4 regions of the Sediminibacillus sp. JSM 1682029 genome follow, and region 3 is predicted to be linked to each of the others. Evidence: riboswitches for the same ligand, from Rfam matches in the RefSeq annotation. Region 3 holds a riboswitch; each other region holds the start of a gene.

Region 1 (3,124 bases), on a different contig from region 3:
TTCGTGAGGGAATAAGGTTCTATACTTCCATCCTTGCGAAAGAAGGGAAATAATATGGATATACCTTCCACGAAAGCGGAAATAGAGCAACAACATAAACAGGCAAAGCCATGGATCCGGCGTTTCGGCAGGATAGGCTATATGGCCCAAGGAATTGTATTTGCCTTGATCGGATTCCTTGCTTTGCTGGCAGCAGCGGGTTCTGGCGGGAAAACCGCCGGTACGAGCGGAATGTTCCAGTCGCTTGCCGCCCTTCCCCTCGGCGAAATCCTGATTTGGATCATTGGACTCGGACTGTTCGGTTATATTGTCTGGCAGTTGATCAGAGCATTTAAAGATCCGGATGGTTATGGAAAGGGGATACGGGGATTGACCATCCGTACGGGCTTCTTCATCAGTGCAATGATTTATGGCGGCATCTCGTTCAAGGCACTGAAAATCGCTGTACATGCAGGAAGTGGCGGGAATTCTGAGCAGACAATGTCGGCAAAACTTCTATCCCAGCCGTTTGGGCCATGGATGCTTGGGATTTTTGGCCTTGTCGTTTTTTGTTTTGCCATCTATGAAGCAGGTATCGGGATAAAAGGCAGTTACATGAAAAAGTTCAAGCAGGCCGAAATGGAGGAAAAGGAAGAAAGAATCGCTAGAATCACTGGGAAAATCGGGATGATTTCCCGGGGAATAGTATTCGGCCTAATCGGTTTTTTCTTTGTGCAGACAGCTCTCACCACAAATCCCGATAAAGCAAAAGGACTGGATGAAACGTTGTCCGAACTTGCGCAGCAGCCGTATGGCAGTTGGATGCTCGGCGTCGTTTCACTTGGTTTCATATTGTTCGGCCTTTATCAAGTTTTTCGGGGACGTTATCAAAAAATGGATTTTGGAAGCTAAAGAACAGCAAGGGTGTCGATTGTTTGGATATCCTTGCTGTTCTTTTGCGTTTACCATCCCTTAAGACATAATTTTCTGAAAAATGCAAGCGATAAACTTTTGGAAATAAAAAAATATCGGCATTATTTGTAAAATTATGTTGAAAAGTGAAAATTGACACAGTATACTAACTAAAGAACTACATACGAGAGTGATAAACTTCTGAAAAAGGCAAACTAGCCGAAAGGTTAGGACGCAAAGCCCAGGGTCTAAGGTTAAGCGATGAGTCATTTTACTCATAAGCGACTAGGATCGCCTGGCTGCCACACACTTGATTTAGTTGAGAATCAAGCTATGTCTGGCTGTTCCTGATTAGGAAGAGCCATTTTTTTGGGATTTTTCGTAAAAAGAGGTGGTTTAATACTTTTTGTAGTAACCGAGTGTTTGATTTTTACAGGGGATGAAAGAAATTATGGGGAATACGATGGAAAGATTGGTGTGAGTTGGAATTGAATATTATTGTGGTGAAAAATCGTTGTCTATTAAGAGATGGTATCATCAATGTCTTGATGAATAAGTATCCATCTCATTCAGTCAAAGCGGTTTCTTATAGTGAATGTCGTTCTCTTATGCAGGGTGGGGAACCTGTAGACTTATTGATCGTCGATATCGACACAGACAGTCATTCCGTCATGGAAATGATAGAATGGCAGCAACAAAAGGGAGAAAAGGTAATTGTCTGGACTGCGAACCCTGACATTTCCAGGCTTAACGACTGGTTTCAAAAAGGTTTGGACGGCTATTTTTTCAACGGCATGCAGCCGGAGGAATTGTCGAATGGTGTTGACTGTGTATTGGATGGCAATGTGTATGTACATCCCAAGCTCTCGACGGTTTTATTGCAGGATTACTTGAAAATTTCGAACAAGGTTGCAGAACAGCCAGTCGGAATTCTGACAGAGCGAGAATGGAATGTACTGGAGTTGCTGACAAAAGGCTTTAGCAATGACAAAATTGCCAAATTCTTATTTATCACAGAGAAAACAGTTAAAAATCATGTGAGTTCTATCTTTAGAAAATTGGGAGTGCCAGACCGAACGAATGCTGTTTTGTATGCATTGCGGCAACGGTGGTTCTACTTATAGAGAAGGTCGATCGAAAGGGAAGTCTTACAAAATACAGCTGCCAGAGATTTTACTGCTGCATGCTACAACGAGGGGTAGAAAAATATGCGGAAAAAGATTAAGTTACCCAGCCTGAAGTTTTCGAATCTTAGCATTGGCTGGAAGTATGGGGCCAGTTTAGTTGTTGTTTTTGTTTTGTTCGGTATATCTGCCGGTATTGTCACCACGCTGATCAATGGCATCGGTAACAACATCGATGAAGTGGACAGACGAGGGGACCGGGCGATCAAGGTGACGGAAATGGGATCCTTGACCAGAGCCAAGTCGGTACGGATCGCCAGCTACTTGAATAACGATGATGCTCGCTACATAGATGAGTATAACGAGCGCTTAGATCGTTTCAATACGTTGGAAAATGAATTGAAGGCAAGTATGGATACCTCCGAAGAAAAGGAGTTATTCACGAAAATCCAGGAGAATGACAAGCGGATGAACGATTTGTTTTTAGAAGTAATTGTTCCGGCAGTGGAACAGGACGAAGCCTCATTGCTGGCCAATTTGAAAGTTGAATCAGATCAGCTGCGGTCAGAAACAGTGCAATTATTGGACAGCTTGCGCGAAACGGTTATAGCTGACCGTCAGGCGGCCATTAAGGAAGCATCAAATAGTTCTGCCTTGGCTAGAAACGTATTGCTTATCGCGATAGCTGCTTCTGTGATTCTGGGCGGTTTGCTCGTCTTCTTCATAAGCCGTTCTGTCATCCGTAATTTGAACAAAGTTATTTACGTCAGTGATCAAGTTGCCGATGGAAACCTGGCAGTCGATCCAGTAGACTATGCTGGCAAAGATGAAATCGGCCGTCTCGCTGCTTCGATCAACGCAATGGGTTACAGTCTCAAGGAGATGGTGGAGAAAATCGCCGGAATTTCCGAGACTGTCAGCGGTCAAAGTGAAGAATTGACGCAGTCGGCCAACGAAGTCAAGTCCGGTTCACAGCAGGTGGCCACCACCATGCAGGAATTGGCATCAGGATCAGAGTCCCAGGCGAACAGTGCTTCTGAATTGGCTTCTGTAATGGGTGATTTCTCTCAAAAAGTACAGGAGGCGAATGAAAGAGGTGCCCACATCGA
Region 2 (3,124 bases), on a different contig from region 3:
GGAGGAGAAAATGCAATGAAAAAGAAGAAGTATAATATATCAGTCGAAGCAACATTGGAAGTAATCGGAGGCAAATGGAAATGCGTGATTCTTTGCCATCTCACCCATGGGAAGAAACGGACAAGCGAGCTGAAGCGTTTGATGCCCAATATCACCCAAAAAATGCTGACACAACAGCTCCGCGAATTAGAAGAGGACGGTGTGATCAACCGGATTATTTACAACCAGGTGCCGCCGAAAGTGGAATATGAGTTGAGTGACTATGGCAAAAGTCTGGAAGGGATTCTGGACGCACTGTGTGCTTGGGGTGATCAGCATATTACCAAGGTGTATGGAGACAAATCAGAGGTTTTGGAAGAAAGCGTATTGAATAGGTAAAACAAAGACAGGCTTGATGTTTATCAGGCCTGTCTTTTTTTATGTCCTTCCTTTGTTATTTAAATGAATAAATCATTATTAAATTGGCTGAGCATTAAGCTGCAAGCGAGTGGGCTTTGATAACCTGGGTACTTGTTCACGAAACTTTGAAAACATTTATACTGCCGAGACATTCTCCATTGGCATTTTGGTGAAAAAAAAACTTTCTGTCGAAAATAATTGTTAACAGAATAGGTATTTTGTAGTATTATTAGAAAAAATAGAGTATGATTTGCCGGAATTATAGTTCTTTTTTCATATTTGGTTTTTCTCATTCTTACTCTATTTTTCAAAAAATCAAAAGGAGGAGTTGGAATGAAAGTAACACTGCAAAATGAAGCGGGTTTAACAAAAGTAGTAAAAGTTGGGTTTAGCTGGACTACTTTCTTTTTTGGATTTTTCCCGGCCTTATTCCGCGGGGATTTAAAATGGGCGGCGATTATGTTCATAATTGAAGCCATTCTTGGTTCTTTCACATTAGGTATTGGGGCTTGGATAAGCGGGGTAGTTTTTTCCTTTGTCTATAACAAAATCTACATAAAAGAGCTTATCGAGAAAGGCTACAAGCCTGCCGATGAGGCAGCCAAAGCACAATTAGAGCAAAAACAAATCCTTTCTCCAACAGCTTAATAATTTCGATTGGCTTCGGTTGAGAAAGCAAGATAAAACGCTTGGATACATTCTTATATCCAAGCGTTTATTTGTTATCTAGCGTGATAGCCGGATTTTACGTTCCTTTTGAACGGACGTGTTCAGCACTAAGTTATCAGGACTCTCCGGTTTGTTTCACCTTGCTTTGCTCCTGTTTGGAGATCAACGCATAGTACGTGACATTCCGCTTAAACTGACCATGGTTCTGTAAAAACTCCTGCAACTCCTCTATCCCGATTCCCAGATCCTTCGCTTCCACCATCAAATCCACCCATTCCTGATCAAGCTTTTCATAAACGTCCACAATAATTCCCTCCTAAAATACAGATGTATTTCAGGCGGCCCAGCCGTCATTATTGTTTCCAATAGAAGACCTGTGGCTTTGCGTCCCTATTTTTCAATAGGTTTGCCCTTATCTGAGTTTTTCCGGCAAGAAGCACGAATGAGAACCCTGACTATCGATTTTTTCTTCCCCCCATTTTACTTGATGGCTCATTACACCTTCATTACATAACCCTTTAAAAAAGCTGCTTGATTTGAAAAAAGACAAAGAATTTTTAATGATAACGGAAATATCCTCCCACCAGGGACAAAAAACCACCTTCAGCGGCAGTTTTTATGGATCATTCTTAGTTTAGTTTCTTTTATAAGAATTCCGATGTTCCTTCAAATACAGCAGCCGGTCATTCAGTTCCTCGTCCTCGCCATAGGCTGTACAGTATAATTCCAGATAGATAGCGGCTGATTTATAATCCTTTGCTTCCTCAAACCAGTCCGCCAAAAACAGAGCCATCTCCGTCCACTGCTTCTCGATCCATCTGCGCATTTCAATAAACCAGTCTTCGTATAATCCGGGCATCATGTTTTCACTCTGTTCAGACAGCAGCTGTTTAAACCTCGCTGCTTTCTCTTCATTGCCTTTCAAACGATTGGCCAGGCGAATTGCATCGAGGAGACTCTGAAGATCTGATTTTACTTTTGCCTGGAGAAAAACATGTTCCCTGTCCGTGATCAATATTGGATTCTCATTGGCAAAACCGTTTTTCTCCAACAACTGTTTCAAATGATGCAATGCCACACGCAGCCGGTTCCTGGCATTGACCAAATCCGCTTCAGGCCAGAATATATCACAAAGCTCCTCTCTGGTTGCTGATTGTTGAATGCTTAAATAGATTAAGAGCTGTTTCGCCTTTCGTTTCCCCCAGCCTTCAAATAATCGGTTTCCATTCAAATAAACGGAAAAGCCATGGATAACATTTACCAGCAGGATGTTATCCTGTCCGGATGAATCCAATTCCTGCTGCATCAACCCTCTTATTTCGGAATACAATTCCGACGTCAGGTGCTTTTGGTAGTCATAATCCAGCAAACTTATGGAAGCAGCGGGATTCCGGTGTTTCTTTATGAAACCGTCGATCCAGTCGGCAACCAGTTTCGGCTGATCCATTTGAATCATGAATGCCGCCTCGGGAACGGTATAACACCTTGCGTTCGGGTTAAAATTCAGGATGGCACTGGATAGTTCGGGAGGAAATATGATATCCTCTGAACCGGACAAAATCAGAATAGGAACCCTTATCCTGCGTAGATTTTCAACACCCTCCGGTCCAAAACCCGTATGGAACAATTCAAAATAGACCGTCGGGGATACCTTTTTGTACGCATTCAGCAGTGTGGAAGTTTTTGCCTCTGTGGGTATATAACAAGCTTTGTCGACAATTTCTTTTGCCATCGCCAGCATATTGTCCTTCCCGTCAACCATATGCTTCCTCTGGCTGACCACCTTGTCCCCCATCTGTTTCGGATAATGGATGGGTACACTGAACAATACCACTGTTTTCAATTGTCCGGGCCGCTGCCCCGCTATTTTAATGCCGATAAATCCACCCAGCCCCTGTCCGATCAAATGATAAGCCTCTATTGCTAGTTCCTTCATCAAGAAGATAAGATCCTCAGTCAGTAAATCAATGGTTCTCTTCTCACTGCCTGTACCACTTTCCCCGTGCCCTCGCAGATCATAACGCAGAATATGGTAATGCTTGCGAAAATAAGGAAT
Region 3 (3,124 bases):
AGATACCTGTTCGGCAAGTTTTCTGACTTCATCGGCCACTACTGCGAAACCTTTTCCTTGCTCACCCGCCCGCGCTGCCTCGATTGCGGCATTTAGTGCAAGCAAATTGGTTTGCTCGGCTATATCTTTTATGACTCCAACCAATTTTGATATTTCTTTTGACTGGTTGTCCAATCCTTTTACTTTTTCCACGGCATTTTTGACGATGGCATCAATCTGGCTCATTTGTGCAATGGAAGAATGCATCATCTGGCTGCCTTCCTCCGTCAGCTTCAGGACGCTTTCGGATTTATCATGAATTGTACTCCCGTTTTCATGCGCTTCTTTAATTTTATCCGTGAAACCGGCCATCGATGCAGCCAAATCTGTCGTGGTGTTAGCCTGCGATTCCGAGCCCGAAGAGAGCTCTTCCATCGTGACTGCCACTTGGTTACTTCCTTCTTTTACTTCATTTGCCGATTGACTCAATTCCTCGCTTTGACCAGATACAGTCGTTGAAACCGAACTGATTTCCGTCACCAATTCCCGCATGTTGTCGTTCATTTGGTTGACTGCAGTAACCAGCTGACCGACTTCATCCCGGGAATGTACCTTCAGGGGTTCATGGCTTAAATCACCTTCCGCTACCAGTTTCATCCGTTTCATCACCCGGGAAACAGGATTCGTTATCATACGGGCAGTCATTATGGCTATTAAAATACCAAGTACAGCAACCAGGATGGAAATGGCTACACTGGTGATTTGTGTTGTTTTCCCCGAAGAAACCAGACTGTCTCCAACTGTTTTGATTTCCGATTCCCTATGTTCAGCCATCTCATTGAAACCGTTCATCAACTCCCTGGCCAACGGTTTGACTTGCAAGGAGAGATTAGATATCGCCTGGTCTTCATTGCCGTTCTTATAGACGGCAAATACTTGTTCCCGGACTGTCGTTTCCCATTCGTCCCCTTTTTCCACCAATTGTTTTACTTGCTCATTATCACTTAACGACAATATCGTTTTTTCCATTTGATCTAACTCTTCAGCATATCGATCAAACTGCTCCAGGTATTCCGGATCTCCATAAATGACATAACCTCTTGTCAAAGCGATCATTTCTGCTATATTAAATGCAGCCCGCTCATCGGCGATAAGCAATGGAAGCTGTTCCGTAACAATCGATTCTGTATCTTGGTTTACTTTTCCCTGTGATAAAAAATTATAAAGTCCGAATCCGACTACCAATAAAATAACTATGGAGAAACCCGCCAAAATCTTTGTTCTTAGACGCTTGAATTGAAATAATTTCATTGCAGCACCTTCTTCCTTTGAGTTGGTCCAAAAGCTGTTTTACAGTCACGGCAATGTTTGGTTTTCTTCCGGCGCATCATTCCTTTCCGTTTTTTACCTGCATGACATCTTGTCTGTTTATGTATGAATCAACAAAGCAATTTCCATCTTGCCGATGGTTTCATAGGTCAACTCGACTTGTATTGCCTGTTGGAAATTTTCAAGAACCTTGTCCCCATCCGATGTGACCAAGGGGGAAGTAATATCTGTTTCCAACCCTTTTTCATAAATACCGGTAGACATGCTGCCGGCAATCATATTGCCGAGTTCCCCAGAGAAAGAATGGAGCATCTCTCCTTCAAGGGGCATGCCGAACATTGCTTCACCAATCGATCCAAATAACCCGTCGTTTGCCTTCAACACCAATGTCCCCTGCACATCTCCCGTCACCTCGATTAATACACCGAAAGGAATCGTCAAGGATTCTTGTAGTACTTTCGCTTTGCCGATCTCTGCTTCCAAAGGAATGACGGCTTGAATTGACTTTAGCGTTTCATTGTACAATTCTTTTACAACTCGATTCTTTTCACTTGTTACGATGATAACCACTCCTTTATCTGAATATTCTAACAAATATAGTCATTAAAAGTGGCTATTCTGGTTCTCTGAATAGCCATAGACTAATAGAAAAGATATCGGCAGCCAGGCGATCTTGACCTTGACGGCTTTAGACCCTAAGCTTTGCGTCCCCTTTTTTCAAAGAGTTTGCCCTTTTCGTTAGTTCTTTTTGACTAAGTATAAAGATTTAGTTGGTTTGCATTCATTATAATATATTTTCGACACAATTCAACATATTTTTGTGTAAATAGTAAATAAATTGTATCCTTTCCATCCTAGTGGTAATTGCATTATCCTGAAAAAATTGCGGATTGAGTCTCAGCATATATGTGTTCCACGAGCACGGTTTCACTTTCACAGAAAGCACCAACCGCTTTCCTGCGGGATTTTCAGCTCGTGCTGTTCCATCGGAGTCTCTGTATCTTGCCTTCGCTACATTTTCGCGTTTCTGATTTTATGTTACCGAGACAAGATGGATTAAACGAATTTTTCTATTGGCTGAAAGGTATCTAAACAGTGACGAAGAACCAGCAGAAAGGTGGCCTTTGTTCTTTGATAAAAGAAGAACTCCTGGTTCCATACGTCTTAACTTTCTATCCCGGACGGCAATAGGCAAAACGGTAATCCTGCCAGTAGAGAAAGTCTCTCCTTCCAACGGAGGCAAGGTGCGCAGACTCCAGTCGTGATGAAAATCCACTTGGCAAGCGGGTTTCTTTGCCAAATTAGCTGAAGCCGTGCCCGCGGAATGCGAAGTACTTTGCCGGAGTGGAGTGTGGCACCCTTATCAAAAGAGAAGATTAAAAACCGAACGAATTGGAAAATCGTCCGGTTTTTATACAGGTCACTATGCTTTTGTCACGCTCTTTTTAAATTATTCGATACTGCTTGCAACTTCGTTTACCATTTCCGACACGGAAATCAATCCTCCGCCGGATAGGTACCAGTAATCTGGATTCAGATAAACAATATTGTCTTCTTTATATGCTTTGGTGTCTTGCACCAATTTATTTTCCAAAGTTTTTTTGGCAGATGATTCTCCGCCTACCACTTTATTCCTATCCACGACAAATAAATAATCGGGATCCTTTTCTGCTAAGTACTCGAAAGAAACATTTTGTCCATGAGTCGATGCTTCGATGTTTTCATCAACAGGTGTAAAACCAAACACATCATGAATCACGCCAAAGCGTGAGCCAGGACCATAAGCATTGATACTGCCATCGTTGGTAAGGATCAC
Region 4 (3,124 bases), on a different contig from region 3:
CAAATTTTTCAGGCAGCTTTTATTTTTTTAGCAGGCTACACTCAATTGCCGGTTGGTTCCTCTTCTCTCCAGTACTTCATCCCCTACCAACAAGCGAGTTCGATTTTAGTAAAAAACGAGATTATCTGTGAATGTAATTAATTTGGAATTCAACTGTTTTCTGAAGGCGGTATAAAAACAAAGCTTCAATATAAAGATCACATTCAACCCTGCCAATATGAAGGATTCTACCAATCCATATACCCCCATTGCACGAATGCTAATCACGGTAATCTCGGACTCAGCGGATTCACAACCCCTCTCCCATAAAGGATAATCTCCAAGAAACATGCACCTAACATAAGGCTCCATGCTCTGTTTTGTACGGTTATGAGGAAAAGCAAAATCTGTTCTCGTCCTACAAATCGGCAACATCCGGAAACACTGCTTTTACAAGAGCTGCATCTCCCACTTTCCTTCATGCAATTAATTCAATCTGTCATTATACCATTCCTTTACCGCTCTACCAGAATGGGGGTCAGTCCCTAAAAATTCTTGGGACTTACCATCTAAAACCTGCTTGGCCTACGTCCCCCAAGGTTTTCCTTTTGTTAAACAATGCTTTACTGATTTACCGTACTAATAAGATGAGGGACTGACCCTTTTATATAAATTCTTTCCCCACGAAACGCAAAACACCCAGAGGGGTTCATCCCTCCGGGTGTCAGTTTTTCTATTCTTATTTATTTTTCCTGGTTGATTCTCCAACGGTTAAATTCGAGAAATTCTCTGAATTGCTCTTTTGAAACTCCTGAGTCCATGGCATCTTGAACGAGTTCCAACCAATCTTCGTCCAACTGCTTCTTCATTTCTTCGCTGTCTTCCTTCATTAGCAGTTCGTTGATGGACACTCCCAATACAGCGCCGACTTTCTCCATAAACTGTATAGAGGGATTGGTTTGCAGGTTTCTTTCGATAGAGCTCAAGTATGATTTGGCCACACCAGCTTGTTCTGCCAATTCAGATAAGGACATTTTTTTCTCTTGACGTAATTGTTTGATTTTATCCCCGATCAAGGCCATTCACCTTCTTTCAACCAGATTATATCATAAGAAAGGTGAATGGTTCTATATAAAGCACAAAAAACAATCACAGTTATTTGCTGTTCATGGAGGTGTGTTGTGTTAAAAAGAGCCTGACGTCTTCTAGTTCCAGTCCGATTTGTTTTGCTTCTTCCATCAGGTTTACCCAATCTTTATCCAAAACTCTATCGTCTACCGTTTTCAACATACAATTTACCCTCCAATATTCTGTCAGGCAGCACAGCCATCCTTGCACCTAGGCGCTTTAGATCTGTTGCTTTGCGTCCTTACTTTTCAATAAGTTTGCCTTTTTACTGAAGAAGCAATGTTATATTCAAAATATACTATATTTCCCATGGCTTTCCTACGGGGTATTTTTGTCTAATAACTACTAGTTTTGTAAAGGGCAAAAAACAGCAAGTAATGAAATTCTCCCATTAAAATGACAAAATACCGCTCTATTCGAAGTTGTTTCTTTTTTCTGGCGTTTTTCCGAAACAATATTCCGGGCAGATGGCCCTAATGTGATATATCTGCTAGGATCACTTTGAAAAGATTAGCGAATCACAAAGGTTATTGTCTGTTGTTTTGCCTACGGAAAACTGGTAAATTTAAACTGCAAGTAAGCCAAATTGACGGATTTCTATTGCTTTCAAAAAATAAATCGGAAATGGGAAAGAGAGATGAACCGGGTGAAAAAAATAGCGTTTCTGGTAATGATTGCTGGAATTGTATTATTGAGCTGCGGATTCATACAGTTGATGCACACAGAACGTGCCCAGCAAAACAGTCTTGCTGATGCTCATGCTTTACTGAATGGAGAGAAAACGAATGAAAGAATGAATACCGCTCAAACATCCGAACAAGGAGCAGCCAACACGGCTGAGTATCTTCCGGGACAAGGAGAAACGGCCGGGATTCTGTCAATACCAAAAATAGGCGCTGAACTGCCGATTGTGGAGGGAACCGATCCAGATGATTTGGAAAAAGGAGTAGGTCATTATAAAGGAACAGCATATCCAGCCGAAGATGACCAGATTGTCCTTTCCGGACATAGAGACACCGTTTTCCGACGGATGGGAGAAGTAGAAGTCGGTGATATATTTATTGTCAGGCTTCCATACGGGGAGTTCCGTTATGAAATGAAGAGCGCCAGAGTTGTCGATGCCGATGACCGAACCGTAATCAAGCCCACTGCACCGGAAGAAATATTGACACTGACAACCTGCTATCCCTTTTCCTATTTAGGCAATGCCCCTCAGCGCTATGTTATCACCGCTGTTCCCGTGGAATAACCAATTAGCAGCCTTTGGGACCAGTATTGGGGTCAGTCCCCGTAAAAGTCCTACATAGAATATAGACGACTTCTCCGTGATACGGGGGACTGTCCCCAAAACAGGAGCTTCACCCCGTTATTTCACTATAAACCCTATAATATCGGCTTTTTGCCATTGAGGGGGTCTGACCCTCCTTTAATTGTTTCTACCTTTTCAAGCGTTTAATGACCGAAGCGGGGACTGACCCCCGAATCCTGACCCCCGAATCGCTGACCCCGAATCGACCCTGCATCGATCTCTTCTCCTTTCCTTCTGAATTCACAGTTTTTTTGGTTTCTGTTTTAGACGTTGGCCGGGTTAATGGGGTATAATGGTTTTTGGAATCTTTTAACTAAAAAATAAAAAGGGGTTATGCAGTGGCACGGCAGACGCACAGGAAAAAGCGCGGAAATCGGCGGCGCTTGCTGCTCTGGTTGGGCGGTGTATTATTAGTAGTGCTTATTGCGGCGGCTGGATACGGAATCTATTTATACGAAAAGTTGCAAGACACTGTTGAAAATATCCATGAACCCTTGAACGGAGAACTACAATCAGAGGAAACCGGCACGAACAACCAGTCAGGAAACAATCAAACCGCCGATGGACAATCAAATTCATCTGACGACGATACTGTCACGAAAACCGATGACGAACAAAAGACGTTGAATTTCCTATTACTAGGAGTTGATGAACGCGACAATGACCAGGGGCGTTCCGATACGATGATCCTGGTATCCGCCAATCCAA

What was found. A riboswitch is a leader RNA that binds a small molecule or an ion and turns the genes downstream of it on or off. The one in region 3 is predicted to bind cyclic di-GMP.
Region 1: it holds a riboswitch for cyclic di-GMP, as region 3 does, so the genes downstream of both, ABVF09_RS08960 (response regulator transcription factor) here and ABVF09_RS13165 (chemotaxis protein CheX) in region 3, are expected to answer to the same signal.
Region 2: it holds a riboswitch for cyclic di-GMP, as region 3 does, so the genes downstream of both, ABVF09_RS07190 (anti-repressor SinI family protein) here and ABVF09_RS13165 (chemotaxis protein CheX) in region 3, are expected to answer to the same signal.
Region 4: it holds a riboswitch for cyclic di-GMP, as region 3 does, so the genes downstream of both, ABVF09_RS17945 (anti-repressor SinI family protein) here and ABVF09_RS13165 (chemotaxis protein CheX) in region 3, are expected to answer to the same signal.

Annotation. Positions count from the first base shown of each region.
Region 1 is NZ_JBEWYY010000004.1:165,941-169,064, forward strand. Features, by position in the region: gene ABVF09_RS08955 (DUF1206 domain-containing protein) at 55-891, shown strand; cyclic di-GMP riboswitch class I at 1,091-1,198, shown strand; gene ABVF09_RS08960 (response regulator transcription factor) at 1,374-2,015, shown strand; gene ABVF09_RS08965 (methyl-accepting chemotaxis protein) at 2,100-3,124, shown strand, end outside.
Region 2 is NZ_JBEWYY010000003.1:182,779-185,902, reverse strand. Features, by position in the region: gene ABVF09_RS07200 (winged helix-turn-helix transcriptional regulator) at 16-378, shown strand; gene ABVF09_RS07195 (hypothetical protein) at 733-1,047, shown strand; gene ABVF09_RS07190 (anti-repressor SinI family protein) at 1,184-1,372, opposite strand; cyclic di-GMP riboswitch class I at 1,403-1,489, opposite strand; gene ABVF09_RS07185 (alpha/beta hydrolase) at 1,703-3,124, opposite strand, start outside.
Region 3 is NZ_JBEWYY010000007.1:123,247-126,370, forward strand. Features, by position in the region: gene ABVF09_RS13160 (methyl-accepting chemotaxis protein) at 1-1,290, opposite strand, end outside; gene ABVF09_RS13165 (chemotaxis protein CheX) at 1,408-1,902, opposite strand; cyclic di-GMP riboswitch class I at 1,964-2,049, opposite strand; gene ABVF09_RS13170 (siderophore ABC transporter substrate-binding protein) at 2,759-3,124, opposite strand, start outside.
Region 4 is NZ_JBEWYY010000014.1:41,811-44,934, reverse strand. Features, by position in the region: gene ABVF09_RS17950 (helix-turn-helix domain-containing protein) at 723-1,055, opposite strand; gene ABVF09_RS17945 (anti-repressor SinI family protein) at 1,135-1,269, opposite strand; cyclic di-GMP riboswitch class I at 1,293-1,379, opposite strand; gene ABVF09_RS17940 (class D sortase) at 1,745-2,356, shown strand; gene ABVF09_RS17935 (LCP family glycopolymer transferase) at 2,755-3,124, shown strand, end outside.